3 regions of the Arthrobacter sp. E1SS-5 genome follow, and region 2 is predicted to be linked to each of the others. Evidence: riboswitches for the same ligand, from Rfam matches in the RefSeq annotation. Region 2 holds a riboswitch; each other region holds the start of a gene.
What was found. Region 2 has a riboswitch for thiamine pyrophosphate ahead of thiD (bifunctional hydroxymethylpyrimidine kinase/phosphomethylpyrimidine kinase). Riboswitches for the same ligand answer to the same signal wherever they lie in the genome.

Region 1: it holds a riboswitch for thiamine pyrophosphate, as region 2 does, so the genes downstream of both, thiO (glycine oxidase ThiO) here and thiD (bifunctional hydroxymethylpyrimidine kinase/phosphomethylpyrimidine kinase) in region 2, are expected to answer to the same signal.
Region 3: it holds a riboswitch for thiamine pyrophosphate, as region 2 does, so the genes downstream of both, ACIGJD_RS18580 (ECF transporter S component) here and thiD (bifunctional hydroxymethylpyrimidine kinase/phosphomethylpyrimidine kinase) in region 2, are expected to answer to the same signal.

What each region holds. Positions count from the first base shown of each region.
Region 1 covers NZ_CP172703.1:2,878,186-2,882,695, forward strand. Annotated here, with positions in the region: gene ACIGJD_RS13310 (thiazole synthase) at 1-561, opposite strand, end outside; gene thiS (sulfur carrier protein ThiS) at 566-802, opposite strand; gene thiO (glycine oxidase ThiO) at 799-2,124, opposite strand; TPP riboswitch at 2,118-2,236, opposite strand; gene thiE (thiamine phosphate synthase) at 2,264-3,013, shown strand; gene ACIGJD_RS13330 (RNB domain-containing ribonuclease) at 3,053-4,510, shown strand, end outside.
Region 2 covers NZ_CP172703.1:2,452,180-2,456,689, forward strand. Annotated here, with positions in the region: gene obgE (GTPase ObgE) at 1-473, opposite strand, end outside; gene rpmA (50S ribosomal protein L27) at 590-853, opposite strand; gene rplU (50S ribosomal protein L21) at 916-1,224, opposite strand; gene thiD (bifunctional hydroxymethylpyrimidine kinase/phosphomethylpyrimidine kinase) at 1,561-3,081, opposite strand; TPP riboswitch at 3,089-3,186, opposite strand; gene ACIGJD_RS11410 (Rne/Rng family ribonuclease) at 3,361-4,510, opposite strand, start outside.
Region 3 covers NZ_CP172703.1:3,965,822-3,970,331, reverse strand. Annotated here, with positions in the region: gene ACIGJD_RS18585 (iron-containing redox enzyme family protein) at 1-927, opposite strand, end outside; TPP riboswitch at 1,204-1,344, shown strand; gene ACIGJD_RS18580 (ECF transporter S component) at 1,412-2,035, shown strand; gene ACIGJD_RS18575 (ABC transporter ATP-binding protein) at 2,035-3,582, shown strand; gene ACIGJD_RS18570 (energy-coupling factor transporter transmembrane component T family protein) at 3,579-4,379, shown strand; gene ACIGJD_RS18565 (UDP-N-acetylglucosamine 1-carboxyvinyltransferase) at 4,508-4,510, shown strand, end outside.

The sequences.
Region 1 (4,510 bases), 430 kb from region 2:
CACGATCAGCTCGATGTTGTGCGGGTTCAGGATTCCCAGGCCTGTGCCGATGGGCGCACCCAGGGGCATCACGGCGGTGGCGCCGAGGTTTTCGAGCCGCAGCGCAAGAACGGGATCATCGTTGGTATAGGCGAAGACCTTGAAGCCGCGGTTGACCAGCTGTTCCGTGGCCTCCACGAGTTCCACGGCGTCCGGCAGGAGGGTCTGTTCGTCGGCGATGACTTCGAGCTTCACCCAGTCGGTCTCCAGGGCCTCCCGCGCCAGTTCCGCCGTGAGGACCGCGTCCCTGGCGGTGAAGCAGCCGGCGGTGTTGGGCAGCACCCGGATCCCGTGGTCCACCAGCAGCTGGAACAGCGATCCGGTTTCCGCGGTTGAGTAGCGCCGCATGGCCACCGTGGTCAGGGCGGTGCCGGAGGCCAGGAGCGCTGCGCCCAGGCCGTCCAGGCTCGGTGCCCCGCCTGTGCCCATGATGAGGCGGGAGCCGAGGGCCACGCCGTCGATCACCAGGGCGTCGCCGGCACCGGTGTTTCCGGCGGGGTTGATGGTGCTGGTTTCGGTCATGGCGTCAGCCTCCCTGTACTGCGGTAACGAGTTCAATGTCGTCGCCCTCGGCGAGCGCGGTGGCGAACCATTGGCTGCGCGGCACCACCTGGGCGTTATGTGCGACGGCGACGCCCAGCTTCCCGCCGTCCGTCGCCTGCCCATTGTCAGCCAGCGGACGCCCCGTGACCTCGCTGACGAGCATGGTGATGGAGGCGCCGTCCGCCACCGTGTGCGGGTTTCCGTTGAGGGTGATGTTCACGCTGTCTCCTTGATGTCGGTGCGTTGGGTGGCCGTTGCCGGCCTGGAGAACCGTTCCGGGCTGAAGGGCGCCCAACGGGGGTCGGGTTTTCCGTCCAGCAGCCCCGTGCAGATAGCTGCTGCGGCAGGGGTGAGCAGGACGCCGTGCCGGAAGAAGCCGGTGGCGATGATGAGCCCCGGGACGTGGCCCGCTTCCGCTCCGGCCCCTTCGCCCCTTGGGGTCGGGCCCACCGGCACCCGTCCCAGCAGCGGCGCGTTGTCCGGGGTTCCGGGCCGGGCCCGGGCGGTGGACTCCAGGAGTTCGAGTTCAGCGACGGCGGGCACCAGGGCCTGGGCATCGCGCAGCAGCTGGTAGACGCCGCCGGCACTGACGGCATCGGACAGGGCGTCCTCGCGCTGGGTGGCTCCGATCACCACGGTCCCGTCCTGCCGCGGCACGATGTACACCGGAATTCCGTGGACCAGCCCCCGCACCGTAGCTGTCACCAGGGGCTGGAGGTGGCGGGGAACTGCCAGCCGGAGGATGTCCCCGTGCACGGGCCGCAGCGGCAGTTCGAGGCCGGGGGGAAGGTCCGCGAGCGCACCTGACTGCAGGCCGTTGGCCACCACGGTTTCCGTTGCCAGGACGGTGCCGCCACCGGCGAGCCGGACTCCTGCCACCGTTCCGCCGTCCCACAACAGCCCGGCTGCCCGGTCCGGCACGGCGTACCCGTCCACCGCCCCTGCCACAGCCGGGCCCGGCAACTCCTGCGCGGCGCGGGCCAGCGCCAGCCGCAGGGCCGCCACCAACCGCCGGGGATCCACCTGGTGGTCCGCGGGGGTGTCGAGGGCGCAGGCGATGGCGGGACTGAGGAGGGGTTCGCGTTGGCGCGCCTCCCGCACGGTGAGGGGTTCCACCGCCAGCCCGTGGGCCTGCTGGACCGTGCGCAGGTCCATCAGCGCGCGGCGGTCTGCGGCGTCGGCACCCACGGCGAGTGTCGGCGTCGTCAGGTATCCGGAATCCGCGCCCGATGCATCGGCGAGACCGGCAGCGAACCCCGGCCACCGCGACGATGCCTCCAGCATGAGTTCCAGGAGGTCTTCCTCCTGGTAGTGCAGTTCGCTCACCGGGGCCAGCATGCCGGCGGCGGCCCAGCTGGCGCCGGAACCGGGCGCGTCGTCAATGAGGACGACGGAGCGTCCGGAACGCTGCACCTCCCAGGCGATGCCGTGTCCCACCACTCCCCCGCCAATGACGGCGACGTCGGCCCGTAGTGTTGCCGGAAGGGTGGAGGGGATGGACGCATCATCGGACGCGGGATGGGCAGTGCCGGGGGTACGCATGTGGGTTCCTTCCCTACGCCGGCATTAACCGGATCAGGTCAAGCGGTCGGCTCTGACGCCCTCTCAGCCCGGCGCTTTGTGACAGCTGCCGCGGGCTCCCGCAGTACCTCCCCAGTTTAGAGGAATTAGGCTTGCAGGCATGAATGCGACCACCCCATCCTTTCCTGCAGGTTCCCACGCTCCAGCCGGCGGAGTCGCCAATGCCGAGGTTGTCAACGCCCGGGACAATGAGGCCCTCAAGGCTGCCCGCCTGTACCTCTGCACCGATGCGCGGCGGGACCGCGGCGACTTTGCGGAGTTCGTGGACGCGGCGTTTGCCGGCGGCGTGGACATCATCCAGCTGCGGGACAAGACCATCGAGGCCGCCGAGGAACTGGACCTTTTGGCGGTGCTGAAGGAAGTGGCGGTGCGGCACGGCAAGCTGTGGGCGGTTAATGACCGCGCCGACATCGCCGTGCTTTCCGGGGCCCCTGTGTTCCACATTGGCCAGAAGGACCTGCCGCTGGCGGCAGCACGCACGCTGGTCAACGGGAACGCCGCCATCGGACTTTCCAGCCACACGGCTGAACAGGTGGATGCCGCCCTTGCCGCCACCGCCGGCCCCTCCGGCCTGGACTACTTCTGCGTGGGTCCGGTCTGGGCCACGCCCACCAAACCCGGCAGGGCCGCCGTCGGTCCCGACCTGGTGAAGTATGCAGCCGGGGCGTCCCGGCAGGCTGGGGATCCGGTGCCCTGGTTTGCCATTGGCGGCATCGACCACGGCAACGTCCACCAGGTGGCGGAGGCGGGCGCGCGCAGGATCGTGGTGGTCCGTGCCATCACCGAAGCCCCTGATCCCGCCGCCGCTGCTGCCTCCCTCCTCGACGCGCTGGACGCCGCCGGCTCCTGAGCCTGCTTAATCCCGGAACTTGGGGCTACGCTGAATTTTGTGTCACATCATCGGCTGGCCCCCAACGTCCACGACCATAAGAACGCCTTGGAAGAGGCGCTGGGCCTGCTGCGGACGGAACTTGAACTTCCGGGTCCATACCCCGCCGAAGCCGTGGAAGACGCCCTCGCTGCCGTGGCCGCGCTGCAGCTTCCGTCCTACGACCTGACCGCCGTAGAGTTCGTCACCATCGATCCGGCGTCCTCCACCGACCTGGACCAGGCAGTGTTCATCGAATTGGACGGGGACGGCTACCGCGTGATGTATGCGATCGCCGATGTTCCGGCCTTCGTTGCGCCGGGAGGTCCCCTGGACGCCGAGACGCGGCGGCGCGGCCAGACGTTCTACGCCCCGGACGGCCGGATCCCGCTGCACCCGGAGGTCATCAGCGAAGGGGCCGGGAGCCTGCTTCCCGGCCAGGAGTGTTCTGCCTTCGTCTGGGACTTCACTCTCGACGCCGAAGCAACCGTCCTGGCAGTAGGCGTCCGTCGGGCGCGTGTCCGCAGCCGCGACAAGCTCAGCTACAAGGGCGCCCAGGCAGACCTCGACGCCGGGACGGCCTCCCCCGTGCTCCATTTGCTCCGCGAGGTGGGCCTGAAGCGGGTGGCACTGGAGCGGGCCCGTGAAGGCGCCAGCCTCAACATGCCCGAGCAGGAGATTGTCCAACTGCCCGACGGCGGCTACCGGATTGACGCGGTTCCACAGCTTCCGGTGGAGGACTGGAACGCGCAGATTTCGCTGATGACCGGGATGGCGGCCGCTGAGCTCATGCTTGAGGGCAAGGTGGGCATCCTGCGCACCATGCCGGCACCGGATGAACGGTCCCTGAGGCACTTCCGGCTGCAGACGGAGGTGCTGGGCAGGCCGTGGGACGGCGAAGTCAGCTACGGCGAATACCTGCGCTCCCTGGATCCCACCGACCCGAGGCAGCTGGCCATCATGCATTCGGCAGGCATGCTGTTCCGCGGAGCGTCCTACACCGCCTTCGATGGAACCGTCCCCGAGGACGGAATCCAGTCCGCCATCGGCGCGGCCTATGCCCACACCACCGCGCCGCTGCGCCGCTTGGTGGACCGCTTCGTTCTGGTCATCTGCGAGGCCCTGAGCAACGGCGGCGATGTTCCCGGTTGGGCACGCGAAGCCCTGCCGCTGCTGCCGGGCATCATGGCGGGATCGGACCAGCTGGCATCCCGGATGGAACGCCTGGCCCTGGACACCGTGGAGGCGGCGCTGCTGTTGAACCACATCGGGCAGGAGTTCGACGCGATCGTGATCTCCGGGTCCAAGCCGCAGAACGGCAACGGCAACAACGGGAAGAATGGCAACGGCAATGGGAAGAACGGCAACGGGAGCTCCGGGATCATCCAGATCGCAGAACCCGCGGTGACCGCTCGCTGCGCCGGCGAATTGGAGTCCGGCACCAAGGTCCGGGTCCGGCTGGTGTCCTCTGACATCACC
Region 2 (4,510 bases):
GACTTCAGTTCCAGCACGATGTCGCGGGAGTCACCCTCGAGGCCCAGCAGCGCGAAGCCGGGGGCGCGGCGCTTTTGCGATGAGAGGGCGGCGTTGCCGAGCCCGCCCAAGCCTCCGGCGGCCGCTACGTACTCGGCACCCTCACCAACGAGGTCGGCGAGCAGGGTGCCGTCCTTGGTCTTGACCACCGTGCCGTCCGGAACGGGCAGCACCAGGGTCTCGCCGTTCTTGCCTCCGCGCCAGTCACCCATGCCGGGGCCGCCGTTGCTGGCGTGCCGGTGGGGTGCGTGGTGGTAGTCGAGGAGTGTGGTGGTCTGGTGATCGACGCGAAGGATCACGTCACCGCCGTTGCCGCCGTTGCCGCCGTCGGGCCCACCCAGCGGCTTGAACTTCTCGCGGTGGACGGAGACGCATCCGTGGCCGCCCGATCCGCCGGATACGTGCAGGACTACCCGGTCTACAAAGCTGGCCACGTGGATCTCCTCAAATGCTGTTTACCTGGCGTCCGGAACGCCACATCGATTGTAATGCGGTTAAAAGAACAGTGGAGCGGACCCACAGGCCCGCTCCACCGCTTCAGAACTGGTTGTTACTCTGCAGCTGCAGCAGCAACGATGTTGACCACGCGACGACCGCGGCGGGTGCCGAATTCGACGGCGCCCGGGGTCAGTGCGAACAGGGTGTCGTCACCGCCACGGCCAACGCCGGCGCCCGGGTGGAAGTGGGTGCCACGCTGGCGGACGATGATCTCGCCTGCGGAAACCACCTGGCCGCCGAAGCGCTTGACGCCGAGGTACTGAGCGTTGGAATCGCGGCCGTTGCGAGTGGAGCTCGCGCCCTTTTTATGTGCCATCTGAAATGCCTGCCTTTGAAATTCTGGGGAATCTGTTGGAAAACCTGAACAGTAACCGGTGGTTACTTGATGCCGGTGATCTTGACCTTGGTCAGTTCCTGGCGGTGACCCTGGCGCTTCTTGTAGCCGGTCTTGTTCTTGTACTTCTGGATGACAATCTTAGGACCACGCAGGTCCTGGAGGATTTCAGCCGTAACAGTTACCTTGGCCAGGTCAGCGGCGGCGGAGGTGACCTTGTCACCGTCAACCAGGAGCAGTGCGGGCAGCTCGATGGTGCTGCCGGCTCCACCGGCGACGCGGTTCAGGGTAACGAAGTCTCCAACGGAAACCTTCTCTTGGCGGCCGCCTGCGCGGACAATCGCGTACACCACTTGGGAACTCACTTCTCTCGACGTTTATTACAAAATTTGCGTGCGGCACCCGGCTCAGAAATTGGCTGGGTTCCCGCTGTGCCTCAACGCCGTGGATTTCCCGGGGAAATCCGTGAGCCGTCCCGGTGGAAAAGTCCGCTTGTTATGCACAGCGAATTGCTCCAGGGTCATAACCCAAGTGTTGGCGTAAGCACCGAGGATCCAGAATACGCTAAATCCGTCCACGGCCGCAAATGAGGCTGGTTCCGGCGGCCCGGCTGTGGTAGTAACCACAAACCCGGCGGGCAGCACCGCAACCATGCTCCCCCATCATAGCGGCGGCGCCGCCGGCAGCCGTCAGGAATGCAGTCTCGGCGCGTCGAAGAATTCCACTTCCAGGCGGCAGGACTGCTTGAACGCGGTGACCATCGCTGCCCTTTCATGGTCGGAGGCTTTCCGCCCCGCTTCATCCACGATGGAAACAGCCCGGCGGGTGGCTTCGGCGAAGGCCTCGTCGGCATAGGTGCGGAGCCAGGCAGCGTAGGCATGCCCGTCCGGCTCACCGGAGGCAATGAACTGCTCGTGCAGCTTCTCCCCCACCTCGGCATAGAGCCAGAAGCAGGGCAGGACGGCGGCAGCAAGGACGGCATAAGAGCCCGACGCCGAAGCTGCGGTGAGGTGGTCCACGTAGGCCTTAGTGACGGGGCCGAGGCCGCTCTGGGCGGGCCGGGTGCTGAGCCAGGAGCGGTGGAGTTCCGTTTCCACCTCAAGGCAATGCTGGGCCGATCCTGCCCAGAACAACTGTTCGGCCTCCGAGGGGGCCAGGGCGCTGGTGCGGGCCAGCACACGGGAGTACCCGTTGAGGTACAGGGCGTCCTGGGCCAGGTAGTAGGCAAAGTCCTTCTCGGGCAGGTCTCCGGCGGCCAGGCCGCGGATGAAGTCCAGCGCATAGATGTCGTCGAGGTCCTGCTGGGCTTCCACCCACAGCCGGGCCGCGAAGCCGCCTTCCTGCAGTGCCGGCCGCAGGTGGTGGAAGTGGTGCACCGGTCCGTTTCCCTGGCCCACCTCCAGCAGGCCCGAGTTCTCGAGAGCGCCGGCCAGCCAGGGCTTGACCGTCCGCAGTGATGCTTCCCAGTCGCCCAGGCGGGCCTGCACCGTTGCCATGGCCGAGGAAAGGGAGCAGCCGGTGCCGTGGCTGTTGCGGGTGGCGATCCGGTTGCCCGGGACTTCCACTACGTCCTGCCCCAGCAGGCCCGCGGTGTTGACCAGCGCGTCCGGGCAGTGCTCCCCTGCAAGGTGCCCGCCCTTGACCAGCACGGTAGCCCCGGTGGCATCGGCCAGGCGCCGGCCCTGGGCCAGTGCCTCGTCCCCGCTCTCCGCGGGATCCGCTTCCACCAGCATGGCCAGTTCGGGCAAGTTGGGGGTGATGAGATGGGCGAGGGGCAGCAGTTCCCGCAGCGCGGCTTCCGCCGACGCCTGCAGCAGCCGGTCACCGCTGGTGGCAACCATCACCGGGTCAAGGACCACGACGGCGGGACGCACCTTTTCGAGCCACCCTCGCACAGTTCGGATCACTTCCCTGTCACCCAGCATGCCGATCTTGACGGCGTCGATACTGATGTCGTCACTGACCGCATCCAGCTGCTGGGCCAGGAAGGCGGCCGGCGGAACATGCACGGCCTGCACGCCCTGCGTGTTCTGGGCCGTGAGGGCGGTGATGACGGCCATGCCATAGCCCCCGTGGGCAGCGATGCTTTTCAGATCTGCCTGGATGCCTGCCCCGCCTGACGGGTCCGAGCCCGCAATGGAGAGGACGCGCGGAACGTCACGGCCTGCGGGCAAGGCGGCGGATGCATCGGATGCAGTGGGCAGGGGCATGGAAAGGGTGGAAGACAAGAGACATCCCTTCGCCGGTACTAGCCGGACAGGTTCAACGGGTCTGGATCTCAGCCGGCCTTCTGCGCGGCACCCCGTGTCGGTTTCCAGCCTAGCTGCTGGGGCCCGTCCGCAGGAAAGGTGACAGCACCTGCGCAAAGGTGAACGGCTGCCGTACGCAGGAATCCCCGCCCTGCGGACGTTTCCCCCTGTAATTCACGGGGGAGCCGTCCACTGAACGGGGACTCCTGGATGTTCCTACGCTGCTGCCGGCCTCAGCCTTTACAGCTCCGAGGCCGGAACGCCGACGCCGAGGATGATGGGTTCCTCCGCCGCCTTGCCCGGTTCCGCGGTGGCCTGTGCCTTGTCCGTTTCCGGGGCCTTGGCCGCGTGCGAATGGCCCCCGGCAGTGGCCTGGACGTTCTCGTGGTGCTGGACAGCGGTCTCGTTGGCGGCACCTTGGGCACGGCTGGCGCCGCGGTGGCGCCGCGGCCTACGCTGCCGGGACTGTTCCAGCGTGTGGTCCGAATAGTCCTTTTCGGCTGGAGCTTCCACTGCGGGGCGGGCTTCCGCTCCCCCGGTTCCGGCTTCCCGTTCCGGCGCGGGCTGTTCCGTTGCCGGCTGTTCCGCTGCCTTCGGCGCCTCGGCAGCCTTGGCCGGAGCATCCTCCATGGACGACGCCGGCTGGCCGAGGTGGGCGAATGCTTCAGCGAGCCGGTCTAGGGTGAGGGCCGGCTTGGGCTGCTGTTCCTCCGCGTGCTCCACGAACGGAAGCGGGACTTCCTCGCCGCCGAACGTCAGGACAGCTGCGGGACGCGTGGGGGTGTCGGCGTCGTGCTTTTCCTCTGCCGGAGCGGGCGCAGGCGGAGCGGCCGGCACCTGGCGGGTTGCCGCCACCTCATCGTCGTGCAGGTGCGCGGCGTGGGCAGCAGCGGCGATGTTTGCCAGGGCGAGGCGGGTGGCTTCCGCCTTGGCGTGCCGCTCGGCGTCCGTGGGCTCCGGGTGGACGGTGTGGACCTGGACGGCAGGGACTGGCGCGGCTTCGGTCTGCTGGCCGCCGCGTCCGCGCCGCCGCTTGCGCTCCGAACGTGCGCCGGGCTGGTTGTTGTCGGTCCGCTGGCCTTCGGTGCGGTGGGCTTCCGGCCGGGCTTCGGGCCGGTTGTCGCTGCGCTGGACATGGTGGTGCTCGGCGGCAACGACGTTGGCGCGGCGGTGCTCCACGGGATCGTCGTGGGTCACCATGCCGCGGCCGGCGCAGGCCTCGCACTGTTCACCAAAGACTTCCAGCAACCCGGTACCCATGCGCTTGCGGGTCATCTGGACCAGGCCGAGGGAGGTCACTTCAGCCACTTGGTGCTTGGTGCGGTCGCGGCCCAGGCATTCCACCAGGCGGCGCAGCACCAGGTCGCGGTTGGATTCGAGCACCATGTCG
Region 3 (4,510 bases), 1.5 Mb from region 2:
CAGTTGCGGTTCGGCTTCCACCAGGCCGCCGGCAAGGTCCCGTCCCGCGATCTGTTCGTGCACGGCGTCGGCCTCCACGTGCTCGTCAAAGTAGTGCGTGATGTCCGGGCCGAAGCCGTGCCGGCGGAATCCGTTGCCGTAGAAGCGGTTGGGCTGGGAGGACGTCATCTCGTAGATTGCCAGGTGCCCGGTGATGGCGCCGCGAAGCCGCCGGTTCAAACCGCAGAGCGACATGAGGTTGACGGAGGCCAGGGAGATCGCCGGGACGGCGTCCACGTAGGCGCCGTAGCTGTCGTCCAGGCCCAGGCCGCGCATGGTCCGGGCGAACAGCGCGCTGTGCATCCGCTCAGGCCGGCCGCCGCCGTATTCGTCCGCCTGGATTTCCACCAGGGCCGCCTTGGGCCGGCCGCTGAGCCGCGGAATGGCCCACGTGTGCGGGTCGGCTTCCTTCAATTGGTACATGGATTTGTGGACCAGGAACTCCTTGAGCTGGTCCAGCGTGGCTTTCCTGGCCACGTAGCGGGACACGCTCGGACCAGTGTCCGTGGCGGCCAGGCCGAACAGGACGTCGGCAACGGCGTCGCTGGTCATGGCAACCCCGCCGGGCGGTTCGAAGTTCCCTGCGGCCTGGCAGGCGGCAGCGCGCAGTGCCGCTTCGAACGGTTCCTCGATCAGCCGGCGGACCCTGATCAGCGACGGCTCCCACTCCCAGTGGTCCGAAGCGCCGTCCAGGCCGGAGTAGTGGAGTTCGTAAAGGCAGAAAAGCGAAAGTTGGATGTCTTCGTCGGCGATGATGTCGCCGGTTCCGGCCAGCTGCCGCACCACCAGGGAGTACAGCCCGTCCAGGCCAGGCCCGGCGGTGTCCGGATGCGCCAGGACCTGGAACAGTGCGCTGCTGACGGGTCCTCTGGGTTCCGGGATTCTCATGGGGCTCCTTGGTCTGCCGCGCTGCTGACGGGAACGAACGCGGGGCCGCCCATGGTCAGTCCCATGCCCGTCCTCCTCGAAACCCGGGAGACAACATAGTAAGCATGATTACTAATAAAAGCTAAGTGAGCGGCCTCCATGCTCCACGCCGTTGCGAACGGCCGGTCACATCCGGTCCGATCGGTGCCGGCAGCCCTCAATCCGGTGCCGCCCGGTGTAAACTTGACCACGCCCGGAAGGGCAATCAAAAGCCTTACCCAAACCAAAAAGCAACACTAAAAACGACAGGGGAGCGCCGCCGTCGGGCATCCTGGCACAAGCCGGGCACCGCAGGTGGGCGCTGAGAGTGCGGACAGCCGCAGACCCTCGAACCTGATCCGGTTAGTACCGGCGCAAGGGAGTCGAGTTCTCAAAGTGTCGCGGCTGCACGGCAACGGGCCGTCAGCCGGGTCCACTTTCCCCTCCTGTTTCCCAGGAGGATCACATGAGCACTGCAGCAATCAAGAAGACCACCAGCAGGTCCTGGCGCGTCGTGGACATCGTGGTGGCGGCGCTGGTGGCCATCGCGGGCGGCGTCATCTTTTGGGCGTGGGACCAGGGCGCGGCAGCGCTGTCGGCCCCCATGAACGCCGCCTACCCACCCCTCACCGGGCTGCTGGCCGGCGGATGGATGATTCCGGGCGTGCTGGGCATGCTCATCATCCGCAAGCCGGGCGCGGCCCTGTTCTGCGAGACCGTGGCCGCCACCGGTGAGCTGCTCATGGGCTCCCAGTATGGCGCCTCGGTGCTGTTCTCCGGTTTCATCCAGGGACTGGGGGCGGAGATCATCTTCGCCATCTTCGTTTACCGGAAGTTCAACCTGCCCGTCTCCCTGCTGGCGGGCGCCGCGGCCGGCTTCTTCTGTGGCCTGAACGACTCCTTTGCGCCGTGGGGCTGGAACATCGCCTACTCGGGTGCGGACAAGTTCGCCTACATCGTCCTCACCACCATCTCCGGCGCGGTCCTGGCCGGCGCCCTGTCCTGGCTCGCCACCCGCGGCCTGGCCCGCACCGGCGTGCTGAGCTCCTTCGCCTCCCGCAAGGCTGCCACGGAGCCAGTCTTCTCCTGATGGCACCCTCCCAGGGCGCAGCCGGCGCCGTGAACCCAGCCGCCGTCACCGCCCGCGGCTGGGGCTGGCGGCATGCCGGCAGGGCCAAGCCCGCCGTCCACGCCCTTGACCTGGACATCAGCCCCGGCGAGCGGGTGCTGCTGCTTGGCCCCTCGGGCGCCGGAAAGTCGACGCTCCTGCATGCGCTGGCCGGCGTGCTGGGAGACATCAACGACGACGGCGAGGCAGGCGACGCCGACGAGTCCGGTTCGCTGCTGGTTGACGGCGCCGTGCCCAGGTCCCAGCGCGGCCGCGCCGGGCTGATGCAGCAGGACCCGGAGACGCAAGTGGTCCTATCGCGGGTGGGGGACGACGTCGCCTTCGGCGCCGAGAACCTTGCCGTGCCCCGCGACGCCATCTGGGCGCGCGTGCACGAGGCGCTTGCCGACGTCGGACTGTCCCACCTCCCGCTGGACCACCCGACGTCGGCCCTGTCCGGCGGGCAAAAGCAGCGCCTGGCGCTGGCGGGGATCCTGGCCATGCGCCCCGGGCTGATCCTGCTGGACGAGCCCACCGCCAACCTGGACCCGGACGGGGTGCTGGAGGTCCGCGACGCCGTGGCGCGCTGCCTGGACAAGACCGGAGCCACGCTGGTGGTGGTGGAGCACCGCGTGTCCGTGTGGAAGGACCTGGTGGACCGGATCGTGGTCCTGCAGCCCGGTTCGTCAACCGAACCTGCCGTGCTCCTGGACGGGCCACCGGACCGGGTGCTCAGCGAGGCGCGGACCATGCTCGCCGCGGCGGGGGTGTGGGTGCCCGGCTACGTTCCGGCCACCCGTGCCCGCTCTGCGGTGCAGGCGCCGGGAACGGGGAACCTCCTGCTGGCCGCGGAACAACTGGGCGTATCCCGCGAGCGTCCGCGCCGCCAAGGCTTCCGCAAAATCCCACCCGTCCCCGTCCAGGAAGGCGTGGCCGCCCAGGTCCGCGCCGGGCAGGCACTGGCCATCACCGGTCCCAACGGCGCCGGCAAGTCCACGTTCGCGCTGACCCTCGCCGGCCTCCTGGAACCGGTGTCCGGAAAGGTGTCCGCCACCCTGGACCTCAGCCGCGGTGCGGGCATCGACCCGTTCCGGTGGAAGGCCGAGCAGTTGATTTCGCGCGTGGGGACGGTGTTCCAAGAGCCTGAGCACCAGTTCGTCACCGGCAAGGTGCTGGATGAGCTGCGTTTTGGTCCCCGGCACCTGGGCCATGGTGAGGACCGGGTTGACGAGCTGCTGGAGCGGCTGCGGCTCACCCAACTGGTGGACGCCAACCCCTACACGCTCTCCGGGGGTGAAAAGCGGCGGCTGTCCGTTGCCACCGTCCTTGCCGCCAGCCCCCAGGTCCTGGTCCTGGACGAGCCCACCTTCGGGCAGGATGCCAACACCTGGGCCGAGCTGGCGTCGTTCCTGTCCGAGCTGCTTGATGCCGGAACGGCAGTTGTTTCCGTGACCCACGACGCCGAATTTACCGAGGCGCTGGGCGGCGAGGAGCTGCGCATGGCGGCTGCGGAATCGGTGGCGCCATGAGGCAGCAGCTCACCCTCAGCGGCAACCGCGCCCTGCTCACCCGTGCCAATCCGCTCAGCAAATTCGCGGCGGTCCTGCTCATTACGGCCGTCCTTGCCCTGTCCATCGACTGGGTGTCGGCATCCGTGGCACTGGTCTTCGAACTCCTGCTGTTTCCCCTGGCCGGGCTCACCCTGTCCCTGCTGTGGCAGCGCGGCTGGCCCTTGATCATTGCGGCCGCGATAGGCGGCTGGAGCACCTCCATCCTGGCGCCGGACAGCGGCAGGATCCTGCTCGACGCCGGCATCTGGACCATGAGCGAAGGTTCCCTCCAGCTGGGGATCGGCTTCCTGCTGCGCGGCTTTGCCATCGCCCTTCCGGCGGTGCTCCTGATGAGCTGCACCGATCCCACGGACCTGGCCGATGCGCTGGCGCAGAAAGCACGCCTGCCGCACCGGTTCGTCCTGGGAACCCTGGCCGCGATGCGGCTGGTGGGGCTCATGGCCGAGGAGTGGCAGACCATCGGCATGGCACGGCGTGCCCGCGGCGTTGGTTCACGCGGCAGCCTGGGCCAGCGGGTGAAGGCCACGCTGGGGCAAAGTTTCGGGCTCCTGGTGCAGGCCATCCGGCGCGCGTCAAGGCTTGCCGTGACCATGGAAGCACGGGGCTTTGGCGGCGCCACGCGGACGTGGGCACGGGAATCCACCTTCAGCCTGCTGGATCTCGGAGTGGTGGCCGGTGGGGTCGTGGTGGCCGGGCTGGCCCTCTTTGCGGCTGTCACCGCCGGTACCTGGAACATGGTGTGGCTGGGGAGCTGAGTCTCCGCCCGGGAACTACGCATGCTTCCCTATCGCACATGGTGGGTATAAACGTTCCGTACCCCCTGTACTCGGCGTTGGGTAGGCGCAAACGCGGGTGGATAGCTCATTTATGATATATTCGCGGTATG